One region of the Enterobacter sp. UPMP2052 genome, then DNA from elsewhere that is predicted to be linked to it. Evidence: predicted binding sites of a transcription regulator. Region 1 holds the regulator's gene; the other holds the start of a gene.
What was found. Region 1 encodes LexA, which represses DNA repair genes until DNA is damaged. Its sites were predicted from a motif close to TNCTGTATGTACATACAGNA; they were not measured.
Positions count from the first base shown of each region.

Region 1 (10,749 bases):
GGGTGCCGTAGACTTTAAAGGTTATGCTCGTTCCGGCATTGGCTGGACCGGAAGTGGCGGTGAACAACAGTGTTTCCAGGCAACCGGTGCTCAAAGTAAATACCGTCTCGGTAACGAATGTGAAACCTATGCGGAACTGAAACTGGGTCAGGAAGTGTGGAAAGAAGGCGACAAGAGCTTCTACTTCGACACTAACGTTGCCTATTCCGTGTCTCAGCAGAACGACTGGGAATCCACCAGTCCGGCCTTCCGTGAAGCAAACGTGCAGGGTAAAAACCTGATTGAATGGCTGCCAGGCTCCACCATCTGGGCCGGTAAGCGTTTCTATCAGCGTCATGACGTTCACATGATCGACTTCTACTACTGGGATATCTCAGGTCCTGGTGCGGGTATCGAAAACATCGATCTGGGCTTCGGTAAACTCTCTCTGGCAGCCACCCGCTCTTCTGAAGCAGGCGGTTCTGCAACCTTCGCCGATCGTGACGCGAACGGTGACCGTGTTTATGACAACGTTGTACCAAACGACGTGTTCGACGTGCGTTTAGCCGGTATGGAAATCAACCCAGGCGGTACGCTGGAGTTGGGTGTTGACTACGGTCACACCAACATTCCTGATGACTACTACCTGCAGCCTGGCGCTTCTAAAGATGGTTGGCTCTTAACCGCCGAACATACCCAGAGCATGATGAAAGGCTTCAACAAGTTCGTTCTGCAGTACGGTACGGACTCCATGACCTCTAACGGTAAAGGCATCCCGCAAGGCGGAAGCATTGATAACGATGGTTCCATGTGGCGTGTGCTGGACCACGGTGCAATCACCCTGGCTGAGCGTTGGGACCTGATGTACGTCGGTATGTATCAGAATATCGACCGTGACAATAACAACGGTACCGAGTGGTGGACCGTGGGTGTTCGTCCAATGTACAAATGGACGCCGATCATGAGCACCTTGCTGGAAGTGGGCTACGACAACGTTAAATCGCAGAAAACCGACGACCGAAACAGCCAGTACAAAATCACCCTTGCCCAGCAGTGGCAGGCAGGCGACAGCATCTGGTCTCGTCCGGCAATCCGCGTCTTCGCAACCTACGCGAAGTGGGATGAGAAGTGGGGTTATGCAACCAACGACGACGCTGGTTACACCTCTGGCGTGGCGTATAACGATACTTCCGCGAAGACCTTCAGTCGTGGTGATAACGACGAGTGGACCTTCGGTGCCCAGATGGAAATCTGGTGGTAATTCGCAAGACCTGACGTAATGACCGAAAAGAGGGGCGCAAACCCCTCTCTCCTTAGGGCGCTGCGCGCTATTGCCTGGCCACCGCAGCGTTCACGCTATCAGAGGTAATAACAATGAAAATGAAGAAAAGTCTCGTCGCGCTGTGCCTCTCTGCGGGCCTGCTGGCTAGTGCGCCAGCCATCACCTTTGCAGATGTCAATTTCGTTCCTCAGAATACCAGTGCTGCGCCAGCGATCCCGGCGGCGGCACTTCAGCAGCTGGTGTGGACGCCGGTTGATCAATCGAAAGTACAAACCACACAGCTTTCCGCTGGCGGTCAGTCACTGAACGTGCCGGGCATCAGCGGCCCGGTTGCCGCGTTTAGCGTGCCGGCCAACATCGGTGAATTAACCCTGACGCTGACCAGCGAAGTGAACAAGCAGACCAGCGTTTTTGCCCCTAACGTGCTGATCCTCGACCAAAACATGACGCCGTCAGCGTTCTTCCCAAGCAATTACTTTAACTATCAGGAACCGGGCGTAATGAGCGCGGACCGCCTGGAAGGGGTTATGCGCCTGACGCCAGCGCTGGGGCAGCAAAAAATTTACGTGTTGGTCTTTACCACCGACAACGATCTCCAGCAAACCACGAAGCTGGTTGACCCGGCAAAAGCCTATGCAAAAGGTACCGGAAACGCGGTTCCTGATATTCCGGACCCGCTTGCCCGCCACACCACCGATGGCCTGGTCAAACTGAAAGTGTCTACGAACAGCGCGTCCAGCGTGCTCGTTGGCCCATTGTTCGGCTCGTCTGGACCAGGTCCGGTGACGGTAGGTAACACCGCGGCGCCGGTATACGCAGCGCCTGTCGCGGCAGCACCAGCGGCCGCTGCGCCAGCGCCGGCACCGGCGAAAAAAGCTGAGCCAGTACTGAACGATACCGAAACCTATTTCAACAACGCCATTAAGCAGGCGGTGAAAAATGGCGACGTCGACAAAGCGCTGAAACTGCTTGATGAAGCCGAGCGTTTAGGTTCGACCACTGCCCGTTCCACCTTTATCAGCAGTGTAAAAGGCAAGGGGTGACCGTCTCCCCACAGTGCTGATTTGTTCGTTTTAGTGCGCCTGAGTGGGCGCACTTTTTTTCGTACCGCCCGTGCTGTTGCGCCATTGTTGCGATAGTGATCGCTAAATATCGTTTGGCCGCCCTCAATCTGCTTTTCTGCGATACAATGCGATAACGTTATGTATCGGAGAGTCTGGCATGTCACACCCTGCGCTTATGCACCTGCGTGCGCTGCGCTATTTAGACCACATACCCGCGCTTGACCCGGCGCAGCTTGACTGGCTGCTGCTGGAAGATTCCATGACAAAACGTTTTGAACAACAGGGAAAAACGGTCACGGTGACGCTGATTCAGGAAGGATTTGTCTCATCTGATGAGATTGCCGATGAACTGCCGCTGCTGCCGCGTGAAGAACGCTACTGGTTACGTGAAATTTTACTGTGTGCCGACGGCGAGCCGTGGCTTGCCGGGCGGACAGTGGTGCCTGAATCAACGCTTTCCGGGCCTGAGCTCGCACTGCAACGACTGGGAAAAACGCCGCTGGGGCGCTATCTTTTTACTTCGTCCGAGTTAACCCGAGATTTTATTGAGATTGGTCGCGATGCCGATCTGTGGGGACGCCGTTCCCGTCTTCGCCTGAGTGGTAAACCGTTAATACTGACGGAGCTGTTTCTACCCGCATCGCCGTTGTACTAAGAGGAAGAAAAAAATGGAGTGGAGTCTGACGCAGGACAAGCTGCTGGCCTATCACCGCTTGATGCGTACCGATAAGCCCATTGGCGCGTTGCTGCTGCTGTGGCCAACGTTATGGGCGCTGTGGGTAGCCACCCCGGGCTTACCGCCGCTGTGGATCCTGGCGGTGTTTGTGGCAGGTGTCTGGCTGATGCGCGCCGCAGGCTGCGTGGTCAACGATTATGCCGACAGAAAATTTGACGGCCACGTTAAGCGTACGGCCAACCGCCCGCTGCCGAGTGGTCAGGTTACCGAGAAAGAGGCCCGCACGCTGTTCGTGGTGCTGATTGCGCTCTCCTTCCTGCTGGTGTTAACCCTGAACACCATGACGATCCTGCTCTCCGTGGCCGCACTGGCACTGGCGTGGGTCTATCCGTTTATGAAGCGCTATACCCATCTTCCGCAGGTGGTGCTGGGCGCGGCGTTTGGCTGGTCGATCCCGATGGCGTTTGCGGCGGTGAGCGAATCCGTACCGCTCAGCTGCTGGCTCATGTTCCTGGCCAATATTCTCTGGGCCGTGGCGTACGATACGCAATATGCGATGGTCGACCGTGACGATGACCTCAAGATTGGCATCAAATCAACGGCGATCCTGTTTGGCCGTCATGACAAGCTGATCATCGGCATTATGCAGGTCGCGGTTGTGGCCCTGATGGTCGCCATTGGTCGCCTGAACGGGCTGAACTGGGAGTTTTACTGGTCCGTGCTGGTGGCCGGACTGCTGTTTGCGTACCAGCAAAAGCTGATTGCGAAGCGTGAACGTGAAGCCTGCTTTAAGGCGTTTTTGAACAATAACTACGTTGGCCTGGTGCTGTTTATCGGGCTGGCGATGAGTTACTGGTCATAAAAAAGCCGGGTGGCGGCTTCGCCTTACCCGGCCTACGATTTAGCGGAACATGTAGGCCGGGTAAGCGTTAGCGCCACCCGGCTTTAACATCATTCGCCCTGCGTCGCACTCTCGATCGTTAAACGCACGTCTGAGGTAATCAGGTCTGCCAGCATCTGGTAGATCTTCATCGTCTCTTCCGGCTCGGCATCGCCCGTGTCGCTGATAAACCCTTCATCACGCAGCGTCAGCACCAGAGAGCTGAACACGGCCTTGTCGAAGAATTCCGGCGCGTTAATGCCGTGCAGAACGGACAGGCGCTGGGCCAGCGTCCGGCTCTCTTTTTCCAGCGTACCGCGGTTGATGGACGGGTTCGCGCTCAGCAGCCAGAAGGTAATAGCGTAGCGCTGAAGCGTCTCACGCGCGCCTGCCGCCAGCAGTTGCAGCGTCCGGGAACGTGATGGGTTGATGTTCAGCTCGTCTTCGGTGACGGTCACCAGCCCCTGACGACGCATCTCTTCCGTTAATTTATCCAGCTCTGCCGCCAGCTCATCTTTGCTCCAGCGCAGGAACAGCTCCGCTTTCAGCATCGGGTAGATGGCCGCAATATGGCGCAGCAGTTCCTGGCGAGAAATACGACGATGCTGGGTAATGATGGCAGCCATCAGCGACGGCAGCATCAGCATATGCGTGATGTTGTTGCGATAGTAGGTCATCAGCACGGCCTGCTCGCGCGGCAGAATGATGATATCGCCGATCGTATCTTTTTCGACTTCAAACTTGTTCATCTGCAGCGCATGGTCGATAAGCTCGCTGGCGGTGGCAGAAGGCACGGTAGAGTCGGTGGAGTACGGAACATTACGCATAATGTCGAGGTAGCAATCGAGCTGCTCGGTCAATTGTTCACGAGTCAGAGAACGCTGGCGCGAGGCCAGAAGCGCCGTACAGCACAGGTTCATGGCGTTCGCCGCACCTGCGTTGTTAATGCGCACCATCAGCTCCGAGGCGATGCCGTTTACCGTTGGCGTCAGCCAGGCCGGGCGTACCGCTTCGATGGGGTCGATAGATTCGCGCCACTCCGGAACGTGGTGGTTAAGGTAGGTCATCAGCGGCATTGGTTCGCCGAAGTTCACGTAGCCCTGACCGAGGTTGCGCAGTTTGCTCAGCCCACGCAGCATCTGCGGCAGGCTCTCTTTCTCTTTGGTCGCACCGCGCAGCTCTTTTGCGTAGGTGCCCACTTCCATGACGTGCTCATAGCCGATGTAGATAGGCACCAGCGTAATCGGACGCGTGCCGCCACGCAGCATCGCCTGAATGGTCATCGACAGCGTGCCGGTCTTCGGATCGAGCAGGCGACCGGTTCGGGAGCGTCCGCCTTCGACAAAGTACTCAACGGAATAACCGCGGCTGAACAGCTCGCCCAGATATTCACGGAACACGGTGGAGTAAAGCTTGTTGCCCTTAAAGGTACGGCGAATAAAGAACGCACCCAGACGGCGGAAGATCGGCCCTGCTGGCCAGAAGTTCAGGTTGATACCGGCCGCGATGTGCGGCGGCACCAGGCCCTGATGATAAAGCACGTAGGAAAGCAGCAGGTAGTCCATGTGGCTGCGGTGGCAGGGCACATAAACAATCTCGTGGCCGTCGTGTGCCAGCTGACGCACGCGCTCGGCGTTGTGGACGTTAATCCCCTGATAGAGGCGGTTCCACGTGAAGCTGAGAATACGGTCAGAAAGCCGGATCATCTCGTAAGAGAAGTTCGCGGCGATCTCTTCCATCAGTGCAATGGCGTTTTGCTGGGCTTTCTCATGCGAGATTTTCTTGCTGCGCGCTTCGTCTTCGACGGCGCGAGCAATGGCTTTTGACGCCAGAAGCTTGTTGAACAGATCCTGACGCGCCGGGAGACGCGGGCCAACCGCGGCCAGACGCTGACGCGCAAAGTGCATACGCGCCACGCGCGCCAGTTTTTGCGCAATGATTTTGTCGGTGCCGTGTTCGTCTGCCATGCGGCGCAACGAAACGGAAGGGGAGAAACGGACAAAGCTGTCGCGCCCCAGCCATGAGACGGCGAAGAATTTCTGGATGCCGTTGAGCATGCGCAGCGGCGGGTTCTCCTCGCCTTTTTCGCGGCCCGGACGACGACCAAACATCACGGAGACCGGCACCATCTGCACATCCAGGCCAGGATTGCTGCGGTGCAGGTCAAGATAGTCATGGAACAGCTTGATGGACTCTTCTTTCGGCGTGTAATAGGTGAACACGCGCGGCCCGCCGTGGATAAACACATAGCGTGGCAGCAATGTGCCATCAACTTCCAGCGGTTCTAGCGGGTCGGGAAGGTCATGCGCCAGACACTGGGCGCGAAGCGTCAGTAGGTCAGCCTTCGAGTTATAAGGCAAAACGTACATAATAGGGCGCGACGTATCGAGCCCTAATTCCAGCGCGGGTTCTGCTGGGATAGACTTACTTTTTACCAGGACGCTTAATGGTAAATTAAGTAACTTGTAGTAAATTCGTGGCCAGCCGGACATAAACGATGTAAAGCCTCTGGTTAATAATGCAATTGCGGCGCAAGGATAACAGAAAGCGCGCAAGATTTCTGTTGTTACCCGTCATACTTCAGGCTGCAGCAAAACGCGCTGCGGCTATATACACTGCATCCTTCAGGCTCGCCTGAGGCAGCATGAATGATTTTGTGTATAGTTACTGACGCTATTTCCACTATAAGGTTCTTTTAATGGCCAATAATACCACTGGGTTAACCCGAATCATCAAAGCTGCAGGCTATTCATGGAAAGGTTTCCGCGCCGCATGGATCAATGAAGCTGCTTTCCGCCAGGAAGCGGTTGCCGCGATTGTCGCGGTTATCATCGCGTGTTTCCTTGATGTTGATGCCATAACCCGCGTACTCCTCATTGGTTCCGTACTTCTGGTGATGATAGTGGAAATTATCAATAGCGCTATTGAGGCAGTGGTAGACCGAATTGGTTCAGAATTTCATGAGCTTTCGGGTCGCGCTAAAGATATGGGATCGGCTGCCGTGCTGCTGGCGATTATCATCGCAGCCATCACCTGGGTCACGCTGCTTTGGTCACATTTCCGATGAGCCTCGAGGAATAATTAAGTCCCTGGTTTTTTGTGCAGTTTTTGGTTCCAAAATCGCCTTTGACTGTATATACTCACAGCATAACTGTATATACACCCAGGGGGCGGAATGAAAGCGTTAACGACCAGGCAGCAAGAGGTGTTTGATCTCATTCGGGATCATATCGGCCAGACGGGTATGCCACCCACGCGTGCAGAAATCGCGCAGCGTCTGGGTTTCCGCTCTCCAAACGCGGCTGAGGAACACCTCAAAGCGCTGGCGCGTAAAGGCGTCATTGAGATTGTTTCTGGCGCATCACGCGGTATTCGCCTGCTTGTTGAAGAAGAGACGGGTATTCCGCTGATTGGCCGTGTTGCGGCGGGTGAACCGCTGCTGGCACAGCAGCATATCGAAAGCCACTATCAGGTGGACCCCGGTATGTTTAAGCCGAGCGCTGATTTCCTGCTGCGCGTTAGCGGGATGTCGATGAAAGACATCGGTATTCTCGATGGCGATCTGCTGGCGGTTCACAAAACGCAGGACGTACGCAACGGCCAGGTTGTGGTTGCGCGCATTGATGATGAAGTGACCGTTAAGCGCCTGAAGAAACAAGGCAATACCGTGCAGCTGCTGCCGGAAAACAACGAATTCACGCCTATTGTGGTAGACCTGCGAGAACACAGCTTCTCCATTGAAGGGCTGGCCGTTGGCGTTATCCGCAACGGCGAATGGCTGTAATCTCTTCCTGACGGGCTGCGGTTTCTCCGCGGCCCGTCTCGTTTTATCGTCCCCGGTATTCTCCCATGTCACTGCTGACTGCTTCTGATAAGGCACTCTGGCGTCTCGCGCTGCCGATGATTTTTTCCAATATTACCGTTCCTCTGCTCGGCCTGGTGGACACGGCGGTTATTGGTCATCTGGATTCCCCCGTCTATCTGGGCGGCGTGGCGATTGGCGCCACGGCAACCAGCTTCCTCTTTATGCTGCTGCTCTTTTTACGCATGAGCACCACAGGGCTGACGGCCCAGGCCTACGGCGCGAAAGATCCGCTGCGGCTGGCGCGTGCGCTGGTTCAACCTTTATTCCTGGCGCTCGGTGCAGGCGCGCTGATCGTTTTGCTGCGCACGCCGCTGATAGACCTGGCGCTGCATATCGTGGGCGGCAGCGAAGCAGTGCTGGAGCAGGCGCGGCGTTTCCTCGAAATCCGCTGGCTGAGTGCGCCCGCTTCGCTGGCAAACCTGGTTCTGCTTGGCTGGCTGCTGGGCGTGCAGTACGCCCGCGCGCCGGTGATCCTGCTGGTGGTCGGTAACCTGCTCAACATTGTGCTCGATCTCTGGCTGGTCATGGGCCTGCATATGAACGTGCGGGGGGCGGCGCTGGCAACCGCAATCGCCGAGTACGGGACATTTTTGATTGGCTTGTGGATGGTCTGGCGCGCTCTGGCGATGCGCGGGATCTCGGTTGCGCTGCTCAAAACCGCCTGGCGGGGCAATATGCGTAAGCTGCTGGCGCTCAATCGGGATATCATGCTGCGCTCGCTGCTGTTACAGCTCTGCTTCGGTGCGCTGACGGTCTTCGGGGCGCGCCTTGGGCCAGAAATTGTTGCCGTCAATGCGGTGTTAATGACGCTCCTGACCTTTACCGCCTACGCGCTGGATGGTTTTGCCTATGCGGTTGAAGCCCATTCCGGGCAGGCATACGGTGCGCGTGAAAGCGGCCAGCTTCGCGAAGTATGGCGGGCGGCGTGTCGTCAGTCGGGTTTGGTCGCACTGGCATTTGCACTGATCTACGCCTGTTTCGGTGGGCACATCATCGCGCAGCTCACCTCACTCCCGGCGCTGCGTGAACTGGCCAGCCATTACCTCATCTGGCAGGTGATCCTGCCGGTGGTGGGGGTCTGGTGTTATCTGCTGGACGGTATGTTTATTGGTGCAACGCGAGGCGCGGAAATGCGCAACAGCATGGCAGTTGCGGCGGCCGGTTTTGGTCTGACGCTCTTTACGCTGCCGTACCTGGGTAACCATGGTTTGTGGCTGGCGCTCGCGGTATTCCTCTCCCTGCGGGGCCTCTCGCTGGCCTTTATCTGGCACCGTCACTGGCGAAACAACACCTGGTTTCCTGCCCGTTCTGATATATCGTGACGGTTAAAGATTCTGAATATAAATCGGGCTGCCGAATCCCTGACTATAATAATTATCACGTCCAGCAGAAATGCACGTACCGGACGATACGAATTTACGCTTAATACGAGGACACGATTATGAATAAAGACGAAATCGGCGGCAACTGGAAGCAATTCAAAGGTAAAGCGAAAGAACAGTGGGGTAAACTCACCGATGACGACATGACCGTCATCGAAGGTAAACGTGACCAGCTGGTAGGTAAAATCCAGGAGCGTTACGGTTACGAGAAAGATCAGGCGGAAACCGAAGTCAAAGACTGGGAAACCCGTAACGACTATCGCTGGTAATTGATTACCACCCGTGCGAACACGGAAGTACTCCTGAGGGCGGCCATGAGCCGCCTTTTCTTTTGCCGCTAGCGGGGTTTTTTCTTCACCAGGATGGAGTGGTCATGCTGACATGCGTCCTGATGGCTGCAGGATTCCACTTCCACGCAGGCGGAGCATAACCCGTGTGCTTCAATGACGTTATGGCGCAGCGCGAAGCCCATTTTGGCCGCCAGCGTATGCATGATGTCTTCAACCCCTTCCGCACCTTCTTCTTTCACCGCGCCACAGCGATCGCAGATAAACATTGCGGACGTGTGGGTGGGCTGATCGAACAGGTGACACAGCACGTAGCTGTTGGTCGATTCCACCTTATGCACAAAGCCCTGCTCAAGCAGAAAATCCAGCGCGCGATAGACGGTGGGCGGTTTTGCCTGCGGTTCGCTTTCACGCAGCAGGTCAAGCAGATCGTACGCGCTGATGGCACCTTGTTGCAGGCTCATCAGACGCAGTACCTCAAGGCGCTGCGGAGTCAGGCGCACATTGCGTTGCGCGCACAGCTTTTCAGCCTGCACTAACAGCTCTGTTGTGGACTTATCCATGAAGCACCTCGGGTGTAATAGGGCGGAAAACCCTCACTTTATCATGTTCTGTTAAAAACACCGAGTTTCCCCAGGCTGTGCTATACCTGTCGCATTGCAACAGCGGACATTAACCATGAAAAGACCTGACTGCATTCGACACTGGCGCGACGTTGAAGGCCCGGACGACGCAACCTATCCCGATAGCAACGAACTGTTTTCCATCGGCGCACCGCTGGCCCGCAGGCTTGGGCTGAGCCGCATGGGTATTCATCATGAGCGTTTACCGCCGGGCCGACGCACCTCTTATCCGCATGCGGAAAGCGATGAAGAGGAGTTTGTTTACGTGCTGGAAGGCTACCCGGAAGCCTGGATCAACGGTTATCTGTGGAAGCTGGAACCGGGCGACAGCGTGGGTTTTCCTGCCGGAACCGGCGTTTGCCATACCTTTATCAACAATACCGAGGAGGAGGTACGGTTACTGGTGGTGGGAGAGGCCAATAAAAAGCACAACCGCATCTACTATCCGCTCAACCCGGTGTATGCCGCCACGCGTGAAGACCGCTGGGTTGACCATCCTCCGCAGTTTTTTGGCCCGCACGATGGAAAAGTTGGGCGAAAATAATTTCCTCTTCTATAAATATTGAGGGCCGTCACACATAACAACAGGCCCTCACGGAATTTTATTTAGGGAAAGAAATAGCGGGTCTTTTCGTTCTTATTCACAGCAATAGTTCGTTCCTGTTTGGGTGATAACAGACGGGAGTTATTTCATAACAGACTATAAGACGA
Region 1 covers NZ_JBSKJR010000012.1:29,371-40,119, forward strand. The annotation lists gene ACWKX3_RS20655 (maltoporin) at 1-1,240, shown strand, start outside; gene malM (maltose operon protein MalM) at 1,354-2,304, shown strand; gene ubiC (chorismate lyase) at 2,483-2,980, shown strand; gene ubiA (4-hydroxybenzoate octaprenyltransferase) at 2,994-3,863, shown strand; gene plsB (glycerol-3-phosphate 1-O-acyltransferase PlsB) at 3,953-6,373, opposite strand; gene ACWKX3_RS20680 (diacylglycerol kinase) at 6,580-6,948, shown strand; gene lexA (transcriptional repressor LexA) at 7,057-7,665, shown strand; gene dinF (MATE family efflux transporter DinF) at 7,731-9,068, shown strand; partial or broken gene ACWKX3_RS20695 (hypothetical protein) at 9,065-9,139, shown strand; gene ACWKX3_RS20700 (CsbD family protein) at 9,188-9,397, shown strand; gene zur (zinc uptake transcriptional repressor Zur) at 9,466-9,978, opposite strand; gene ACWKX3_RS20710 (cupin domain-containing protein) at 10,094-10,582, shown strand.

Region 2 (10,749 bases), on a different contig from region 1:
ACTGCTGGCCAGTCACGCCCTTTCCGCCACGGGAACGACCGGGAACCTGATCCACCGGGCAACGGGGTTAGAGGTCAACGCCATGATGAGCGGCCCGATGGGCGGCGATCAGCAGGTGGGCGCGCAGATCGCCGAGGGGAAAATTGACGTGCTGATTTTCTTCTGGGACCCGCTCAACGCGGTTCCCCACGACCCGGATGTAAAAGCGCTGCTGCGCCTGGCAACGGTGTGGAACATCCCGGTAGCGACCAACGTGTCGACGGCGGATTTTATTATTGAGTCACCGCAGTTCAGCGCGCCGGTTGAGATCCTGATCCCGGATTACCCGCGCTATCTGGCTGAAAGACTGAAGTAGCCTGTTTGCCCGGCGGCGCTACGCTTGCCCGGGCCTGCAGATTTTGCCAGCCGGGTCAGGCGAAGCCGCCACCCGGCAACTTTGCTACGGCTTCTTCGCCACCGGCACGTCAAGACTCTTGAGAATATCAACAAACGTCGATGGCGCCTCTTTATTAAACAGCAGCCATACCCGATGACGCGCGCGGGTTAACGCCACGTACAGCAGGCGTCGCTCCTCGGCATCCGGAAAATCTTCTGGCACCGGCAGCAGGGCCTGCTCGATCACCGACTCGCGCGCCGGCGCCGGGAACCCATCACTCCCCTCTTTCAGCCCAACCACAATCACATAGTCAGCCTGCTGGCCTTTACTGGCATGAATGGTCATAAATTCGAGCTGAAGCTTCGGCCAGCGGGTAGCCGCCTTTTCCAGCGCCGCCGGTTTAAGATGGTGATAGCGCGCCAGCACCAGAATGCGCTCTTCGGGTTTGGCGTAGCCGCTAAGTTTATCCAGCAGCGGCTCCAGTTGTTCGTCCGCCAGCAGGGTGACCGCTTTTTTATCGCCGGTCGTCAGGCTGTTGAGCGGCTTCGCCAGCTGATGCGGGTTTTGCTGAATAAAGCGGTTGGCAATTTCACCAATACGCGAGTTAAAACGGTAGGTGGTATCCAGATCGCTGCGATCGCCCTCGCCAAAATAGTGGTGGAAGGCGGTGGTGAGCGCGAGTTGTGCCCCGCTAAATCGGTAGATTGCCTGCCAGTCATCGCCGACGGCAAACAGCGAGGTATGTTTGTTTTGCGCCCGTAGCGCTGAAAGCAGTGCGGCACGCTGCGGGGAGATATCCTGGAATTCATCTACGAGGATATGCTTCCACGGGCTGACAAAGCGCCCTTTTTCCAGAATGATGACCGCCTGATGGATAAGCCCGGAGAAATCGACGGCATTTTCTGCCTTCAGCGCCGTTTTCCAGGCTTTCAGCATCGGGGCCATCAGCTTGATTCGCTTCGAAAATACGGCGCGGATCGCCTCCGGTGCGCTTTCAATCATCTCAGCCTGAGAGCCACCGTGCATGCGCATCAGGCTCACCCAGCGATCGAGGCGCGAGCCAAGACGGCGTGCCAGTTTGTCATCCTGCCAGAAACTGCCTTCCGGCACCTCCCAGTTCAGCTCGTCTTCCAGCCACTGACGCCACCCTTTTGCCTGAGCTTTTTTCTCGCTGCACTGCTGCTGCCACGTCTTCACAAACAGTGCCTGTCGGGCCTGAGCGTCGTTTTCCAGCTTGCTGACGACAGGTACTTTTTTACTGCCCTGCTGGATAATATGCAGCGCCAGCGAATGGAAGGTTCGCGCCGCGATATCCTGAGTATGCAAACGCGACTGAATGCGCTCATCCATCTCCTGCGCGGCCTTGCGGCCAAATGCCAGAAGTAAAATTTGGTCCGCTACCGCCTCGCCAGTTGTCAGCAGCCAGCCTGCCCGCGCCACCAGCACGGAAGTTTTACCGCTCCCGGCCCCCGCCAGTACCAGCAGCGACGATTCCCCGTTCACCACGGCGCGCGCCTGGGCAGGGTTAAGCGGCGATGATTCCACGGTTCTGAAGAAATCGGCATATTGCGTGAGCATGGCATCGGTCCAGGCCTGATTATGCGCCAGACGGCGCTTATCGATATCATTCAGCCAGGCCTGACAGGTGCGCCATGCTTCACGGCAATTTTCAAACTCATCAAGGCGCGATGCGGGAAGCGGCAGCGCGGTTAGGGCGTGCTTTATCTTTTGCTGCAACCCGGCGGTTTGCTGGCGCGTTAGCCATTTTTGCTGCTCGTTGCTGTGGGCGATGTCATCCAGCACCTGCTGCAACACCTGGGCGGCAATGACGCTCATGTCCTCGCTCCACTGCTGCCAGCGCGTACTGAGATGGTGATGGAAGCGCTGCGTTTGCGCCCACTCCGTCCCGTGGAGGCGCACGACTTTATCGTCCGGCAGCACAAACTCCAGCTCCCCCCATACCAGCCCGCGCTTGCAATGGATGGCCAGTAGTTGGTTAAACGGAATGAGGTATTCATGGCGCTCCCCGGAGACCTTCACTCCCGCATTGAGGAGGACAACCTTGTCATAAGGGTGCTGCGCCAGGCGTTTGCCCATTGAAGTTGCTTTCAGTTCCATATCCAGCCGGATCCACGAGTGATATTTTGTCTGACAGTTTAACTGCCAGTTTTAAGGTGCTCCAGCCCAAAAAACGTTACAATCACTTCGCGTTAATCATATCGAAAGGAAATGCGGGTTTATGCGTACCGTTCTGAATGTTTTGAATTTTGTCCTTGGCGGTTTTGCCACCACCCTTTCATGGCTTTTTGCCACGCTGGTGAGCATCGTGCTCATCTTCACCCTGCCGCTGACGCGCTCATGCTGGGAAATCACCCGGCTTTCATTCATTCCTTTCGGGAATGAGGCGGTTCACGTTGACGAACTGAACCCCGACGGTAAAAACGCCCTGATGAACACCGGCGGCACCCTGCTGAATATTCTGTGGTTGATCTTCTTCGGCTGGTGGCTCTGCGTAATGCATATCATTGCCGGTATCGCCCTGTGCATCACGATCATCGGCATCCCGGTTGGGATTGCGAATTTCAAAATTGCCGCCATTGCCCTGTGGCCGGTTGGGCGTCGTGTCGTCCCGGTAGAAGTGGCGCGCGCCGCGCGTGAAGCCAATGCCCGTCGTCGTTTCCAGTAAATAAGGACAGGCCGAGCTCATGCTAAGCCCACTGATTCGCCGTTATACCTGGAACAGTACCTGGCTATACAACGCCAGGATTTTTATCGCCCTGTGTGGCACGGTCGCCCTGCCGTGGTGGCTCGATGACGTAAAGCTTACCATTCCACTCACCCTCGGCGTGGTCGCCGGGGCGCTGGCCGACCTGGACGACCGCCTGACAGGACGTCTGCGCAATTTAGTCATCACCCTGATCTGTTTTTTCATTGCTTCAGCCTCGGTTGAGCTGCTGTTTCCCTGGCCGTGGCTGTTTGCCCTGGGGCTGACGCTCTCGACCAGCGGTTTTATCCTGCTGGGCGGGCTGGGACAACGCTATGCCACTATCGCCTTTGGCGCTCTGCTGATTGCGATCTACACCATGCTGGGCGTCTCTCTTTACGATCAATGGTATCAGCAGCCCGTTCTGCTGTTACTCGGCGCAATCTGGTACAACCTGCTGACGTTAACCGGGCATCTGATTTTTCCCGTGCGGGCGTTGCAGGACAACCTGGCGCGGAGCTATGAACAGCTTGCCCAGTATCTCGAACTGAAATCCCGGCTTTTTGACCCGGATATCGACGAAGAGAGCCAGGCACCGCTTTACAATCTGGCGCTGGCGAATGGCCAACTGGTGGCGACGTTAAACCAGACTAAAGCCTCGCTGCTCACCCGTCTGCGCGGCGATCGCGGACAGCGCGGCACCCGCCGAACGTTGCACTATTACTTTGTCGCGCAGGATATCCACGAGCGCGCAAGCTCCTCGCACGTGCAGTATGCGGCTCTGCGTGAGAAGTTCCGCTACAGCGACGTGATGTTCCGTTTCCAGCGGCTGCTGTCGATGCAGTCCCAGGCCTGCCAGCAGCTGGCGCGATCCATACTGCTGCGCACGCCCTACCAGCATGACCCGCGTTTTGAACATGCCTTTAGCCATCTTGATGCGGCGCTCGATCGCGTGCAGGCCAGTGGAACGTCGCCGGAGCAGATCAAGGCACTCGGTTTTCTGCTCAATAACCTGCGGGCGATTGATGCTCAGCTGGCGACCATTGAATCCGAGCAGGCGATGGCCCTGCCGGGTAACGATGCCGAAAACCAGCTGGCGGACGATAGCCTGCACGGATTTAGCGACATGTGGCTGCGCCTGAGCCGCAACTTCACGCCGGAATCCGCGCTGTTTCGCCACGCGTTGAGGATGTCGCTGGTACTGTGTGTGGGTTATGCCTTCATTCAGATAACCGGCCTGCAACACGGTTACTGGATCCTGCTGACCAGCCTGTTTGTCTGCCAGCCTAACTATAACGCCACGCGACACCGCCTTGCGCTGCGTGTTATCGGTACGCTGGTGGGCGTTGCTATTGGGCTACCGGTGCTCTATTTCGTTCCGTCCGTTGAAGGGCAACTCATTCTTATCGTCATAACGGGGGTGTTATTCTTTGCGTTTCGAAACGTCCAGTACGCGCATGCCACCATGTTCATTACCCTGCTAGTGCTGCTCTGCTTCAACCTGCTGGGCGAAGGCTTCGAGGTTGCCCTGCCGCGCGTGATTGATACTTTAATCGGCTGCGCTATCGCCTGGGCGGCGGTGAGTTTTATCTGGCCCGACTGGCGTTTTCGCAATCTGCCGCGCGTGGTAGACAGAGCGATGAACGCAAACTGTCGTTACCTTGACGCCATTCTTGAGCAATACCACCAGGGGCGTGATAACCGTCTGGCCTACCGTATAGCCCGCCGGGATGCGCACAACAGCGATGCCGAACTGGCTTCCGTGGTCTCGAATATGTCTACGGAACCCCGGGCCACACCCGACATCCGGGAAACCGCCTTTCGCCTGCTGTGCCTGAACCATACGTTTACCAGCTATATTTCCACGCTGGGTGCCCACCGCGAGAAGCTGAAAAACACCGCCATCCTGAACCTGCTGGATGATGCTGTGTGCTACGTCGACGATGCCCTTCACCATCAGCCAGCCGACGAGCCGAAAGTTCAGCAGGCGCTGGATGAACTGTCCCAGCGAATTGCGCATCTCGATCCGGGAACCGACAACAAAGCTCCGCTGGTTTTGCAGCAGATCGGCCTGCTTATTGCTTTGCTGCCGGAAATTTGCCGACTGCAACAGCAGATTGCTACCTGGCGGAACGACTCTCCTGCACCTCAGGCAGTGTATTAAACCACTCCGTAAGCTCCCGGCGAATGTTCGCCGGGAGTGCCGCCTCATGCATCCCCTCAATGGCCCCTTCAAGGGCAAAAAGCACCTTGATACTGAGCGCCCGGTTTTTCGATCTAATTTTTAGCCAGCTGGTCTTTGCGCCGAGTTCCCGCAACGTCTCTTCATTCGTAATGCCGGCTTCGTAGAGCAACACTTCAATCTGGAAAGTCAGGTTAGGCAGATCCTTGAGCCGGTTTCGTTGATAGCGCAGGCTACGCTCTTTTCGTGCCGCATCGAGGGCATAAGTGGAAAGCTGAAGCAGTTTTTGCCGATCCTGCCACAGCCCTTCATCCACGCGATAGTAATTCAGCAGGACGGGGCGGCCTCGCTTAACAAGCGTTAAGAAAGAAGAAGGATGCTTGACGCAATAGGTCGCGCTCTCCTCGCAGGCACGCAGGTAAAGTTCACCGTCTGACACCATGGCAAACACCGCATCGTCTACCGCCAGGGTGTAGCCGCCGAACAGCGCCCGATGGTGAATTTCACCCAGAGGGGAGAGGTATTCCTGCGATTTATAAATCCGTTCATATGATATCTTTTTCATGATATTTCCATTAAAAATCAACTATTAACGACAAAATTTATCACTAGCGGATCCGTTAGCAGGAACATAGGCAACTTATGGCTCATGAGCAAGATGATTTTTTCGGACACGCCAGGAAAGGACCAAATTTGCGAGTTGCTTTCCGAAAATGAGGTTGATCTTTATGCACACAGGGGTTACTGTATATCCATACAGTAACTACAGGGCTGGAATGAATATGTACACTTCAGGCTATGCAAATCGCTCAACATCTCTCTCAACTTCTGCTGGCGATGTCGCGCAAAATTCCACCGGTCGCGTGTCGACAGGTCTTATCAGTGAAGTGGTTTATCGTGAAGACCAGCCCATGTTAACGCAGCTGTTGCTGTTGCCGCTGTTACAACAGCTCGGACAACAATCGCGCTGGCAGCTTTGGCTGACGCCACAGCAAAAATTAAGCCGGGAATGGGTTCAGTCTGCGGGCCTGCCGCTGACCAAGGTGATGCAGATCAACCAACTCTCCCCGTGTGATACGGTTGAGTCGATGATCCGCGCGTTACGCACCGGAAATTACAGCGTGGTGATCGGGTGGCTGTCGGAAGAACTGACGGAAGAAGAGCATCATCGTTTGACCGAAGCAGCAGAAGATGGTCATGCAATCGGGTTTATTATGCGTCCCGTACGTGCCGATTCTTATCGCAGAGGACAACATTCAGGGCTAAAAATTCACTCGAATTTGTATCACTGAGTAAATTTAAGAGTTTTCCTGGAATTTTTTTCGACACTCAGTTGTGTAAATAGTTCAAAAAGCAAAACCTGCGGCAAGGCTTGTCTGGAGCGGTTCTCGTTAATTTTACTGTACAAAATTCGTTCGTAAAATGTTAAATATTCGCTATACGGAACTTTTTTTTTCATATGCCTGACAGAGTTCACACTTGTAAGTTTTCATCTACGTTGTAGACTTTACATCGCTAGGGGTGCTCGGCCTAAGCCGAAGATATCGGTAGACTTATATTTGACCACGCCCCCCGGTGAAGGATTTAACCGTGATTTCTCCGTGGAGATCTTCATGGCAAATTTTGGATGATAACGAGGCGCAAAAAATGAAAAAGACAGCTATCGCGATTGCAGTGGCACTGGCTGGCTTCGCTACCGTAGCGCAGGCCGCTCCGAAAGATAATACCTGGTATGCAGGTGGTAAACTGGGCTGGTCTCAGTTCCATGACACCGGCTGGTACAACAGCAGCCTGAACAACGATGGCCCAACTCACGAGAGCCAGCTGGGTGCAGGCGCGTTCGGTGGCTATCAGGTTAACCCGTATGTTGGTTTTGAAATGGGTTACGACTGGTTAGGTCGTATGCCATACAAAGGCGACAACGTAAATGGCGCTTTCAAAGCTCAAGGCGTTCAGCTGACCGCTAAACTGGGTTACCCAGTAACTGACGATCTGGACGTGTACACCCGTCTGGGCGGCATGGTATGGCGTGCAGACTCCAGCAACAGCATCGCTGGCGACGACCATGACACTGGCGTTTCCCCAGTATTCGCTGGTGGCGTTGAGTGGGCTATGACCCGTGACATCGCTACCCGTCTGGAATACCAGTGGGTTAACAACATCGGCGACGGTGCTACCGTTGGCGTTCGTCCAGACAACGGCATGCTGAGCGTTGGTGTTTCTTACCGTTTCGGTCAGCAGGAAGATGCGCCAGTCGTAGCTCCAGCACCGGCTCCAGCGCCAGAAGTACAGACCAAGCACTTCACTCTGAAGTCTGACGTTCTGTTCAACTTCAACAAAGCTACCCTGAAACCAGAAGGTCAGCAGGCACTGGATCAGCTGTACACCCAGCTGAGCAACCTGGATCCTAAAGACGGTTCTGTAGTGGTTCTGGGCTTCACCGACCGTATCGGTTCTGACGCTTACAACCAGGGTCTGTCCGAGAAACGTGCACAGTCTGTAGTTGATTACCTGGTATCTAAAGGTATCCCAGCTAACAAGATCTCCCCACGTGGTATGGGCGAATCTAACCCAGTGACTGGCAACACCTGTGACAACGTGAAACCTCGCGCTGCACTGATCGACTGCCTGGCTCCAGATCGTCGCGTAGAGATCGAAGTTAAAGGCATCAAAGACGTTGTAACTCAGCCAGCGGCATAAGTTAGCGTCTTATAAAAAAACCCCGCATTGCGGGGTTTTTTATTGCCTGAAGAAAGCCAGAAACTATTTTTTGCCCAGCAGCGCCTGCAGATCGTTTTTCAACGTCGACATCTGACTGGCATACTTTTCTTTATGTTCCGCATCTTCAATCAGCTGCACCACCGTTTCCGACAGGGTTTTCCCGCGCCGCTGCGCAAGCCCCGCCAGCCGTTGCCAGACCATAAACTCCAGATCGATTGATTTTTTACGGGTGTGCTGATGCTCGGCATTAAAATGCCGCTTGCGACGCGCCCGAATCGTCTGCTTCATCCGGTTCAACAGTGCCGGGTTGATATGCTTTTCAATCCAGCCGTTAACCAATACCGGTTCGTTTTCGAGGGTCAGCAAAATATCTACGGCGTCTTGCGCCGCGCTGGCTTCGAGGTAGCAGGTGATCAACTCGCCCTCACGGTGCTTTTTGACCAGGTACTTCCATTTCCAGCCGCTTTCGAGGTTTTCCAGTTGTTGATATTTCATTGCGATCTCAGTGTTACCACGTAACTCTGTTCAGAATATCAGTTTTTTAGCAATCTGCTGAAAAGAAATCATAACCTGTGCAGCATTGCAGGAGAATCCCCTGTCGAAATCCCCATTCCCGCTTGGGAAGAGGCCTCCGCTTACGGTATACTCCACGGTTTTACATCTGACTAAAAAACATCAACTTTGACCATTACGAAACTTGCATGGCGTGACCTGGTTCCCGATACCGAGAGCTATCAGGAGCTGTTTGCACAGCCAGACCTCACAAAAGAAAACGAATTCATACTTAGCGATACACAACCGCGTTTGCATTATGCGCTGGAGCAGGTGTTAAGCCCGTGGGCGACATCTCCTTTCATGCTGCTCAAAGCCCCGGAAGAAGCCGAGTATTTGACGCTTCTGGGTGATGCCATGCGCCAGTTGCGGTCAGAAACGAACGACGTCTTTGGCGGCCACTATCGTATCGCAGGGCAACATATCACCTTTACACCCGCTGACGAGGCGGATGGGCTTTTTGCGTCGAAAGGGGATGTCATTACCACCAACTGGGCAGAAGCAGAACAGCTCTTTGGCTGCCTCCGTCAGTTTAACGGCGAGCTGACGCTGCAGCCGGGGCTGGTGCACCGCGCAAATGGCGGCGTGTTGATTATCTCGCTGCGCACCCTCCTCTCTCAGCCGCTGCTTTGGATGCGCCTGAAAACGATCGTGACCCAGCAGCGCTTCGACTGGGTGAGTTACGATGAATCGCGCCCTCTTCCCGTCGCAGTACCGTCGATGCCGCTGTCCCTTACCGTGGTGTTGACCGGCGATCGTGAATCTCTGGCCGATTTCCAGGAAATGGAGCCAGAACTGGCCGAGCAGGCTATTTACAGCGAATTTGAAGATACGCTCCAGATAACCGATGCGGATGATATGGCGCAATGGTGCCATTGGGTGATGGGCCTGGCGCAGCGTGCTTCGCTGCCAACGCCTGCTCCGGATGCCTGGCCCGGTCTCATCCGGGAAGCCGTACGCTACACCGGCGATCAGGAAACCCTGCCGCTCTCTCCGCTGTGGATCGCCAGACAGCTGCGCGAAGTGGGCGTGATAAGCGGTGACGCGGCCTTCAGCAGCGAGCAACTTTCCCAGATGCTTGCGCAGCGTGAATGGCGCGAAGGATATCTGGCCGAGCGCATGCAGGATGAGATCCTGCTGGAGCAGATCCTCGTCGAAACCGAAGGCGAGCGTATTGGGCAGATTAACGCCCTCTCCGTGATTGAGTTCCCGGGGCACCCGCGCGCGTTTGGCGAACCTTCCCGTATCAGCTGCGTTGTTCATGTTGGTGACGGTGAGTTTACCGACATTGAGCGTAAAGCAGAGCTGGGCGGGAATATTCACGCCAAAGGCATGATGATCATGCAGGCGTTCCTGATGTCGGAACTGCAGCTTGAGCAGCAGATCCCCTTCTCGGCCTCACTGACCTTTGAGCAATCCTACAGTGAAGTAGACGGTGACAGCGCTTCGATGGCGGAGCTGTGTGCGTTAATCAGCGCCCTGGCAGAAGTGCCCATTAACCAGAATATTGCGATTACGGGTTCAGTCGATCAGTTTGGTCGCGCTCAGCCGGTTGGCGGCCTGAACGAGAAAATCGAAGGCTTCTTCTCCATCTGCCAGCAGCGCGGCCTGAACGGCAAACAGGGTGTGATCATTCCTGCGCCGAACGCTCGCCATCTGAGCCTTAGCCAGGCGTTGCTCGAGGCCGTAGAACAGGAGCAATTCGCCATCTGGGCCATCGAAGGCATTGAGGATGCGCTACCCTTACTGACAAACCTGAACTGGGATGGTGAAGGCCAGACAACCCTCATGCAGACCATTCAGGAACGCATCGCTCAGGCGACACAACAGGATGCACGCCATCGTTATCCATGGCCATTACGCTGGTTAAGCTGGTTTAGTCCGAACTGATCGGACTTGTTCAGCGTACACGTGTTAGCTATCCTGCGTGCTTCACTAAAATAAGGCTTACTGAGAACATGGTAGATAAACGCGAATCCTATACAAAAGAAGACCTTCTTGCCTCTGGTCGTGGTGAACTGTTTGGCGCTAACGGCCCGCAGTTACCGGCCCCAAGCATGCTGATGATGGATCGTGTCGTGAAAATGACCGAAACCGGCGGCAACTTTGATAAAGGTTATGTTGAAGCGGAACTCGATATCAACCCGGACCTGTGGTTCTTCGGTTGCCACTTTATTGGCGATCCGGTAATGCCTGGCTGCCTGGGCCTGGACG
Region 2 covers NZ_JBSKJR010000001.1:1,686,583-1,697,331, forward strand. The annotation lists gene mgsA (methylglyoxal synthase) at 1-355, shown strand, start outside; gene helD (DNA helicase IV) at 440-2,494, opposite strand; gene ACWKX3_RS07940 (YccF domain-containing protein) at 2,616-3,062, shown strand; gene yccS (YccS family putative transporter) at 3,082-5,244, shown strand; gene ACWKX3_RS07950 (TfoX/Sxy family DNA transformation protein) at 5,201-5,827, opposite strand; gene sulA (SOS-induced cell division inhibitor SulA) at 6,045-6,554, shown strand; gene ompA (porin OmpA) at 6,910-7,962, shown strand; gene matP (macrodomain Ter protein MatP) at 8,026-8,478, opposite strand; gene ACWKX3_RS07970 (AAA family ATPase) at 8,665-10,425, shown strand; gene fabA (3-hydroxyacyl-[acyl-carrier-protein] dehydratase FabA) at 10,494-10,749, shown strand, end outside.
Region 2: a site for LexA is predicted at 6,005-6,024, ahead of sulA (SOS-induced cell division inhibitor SulA). Genes of this name have one in related genera too.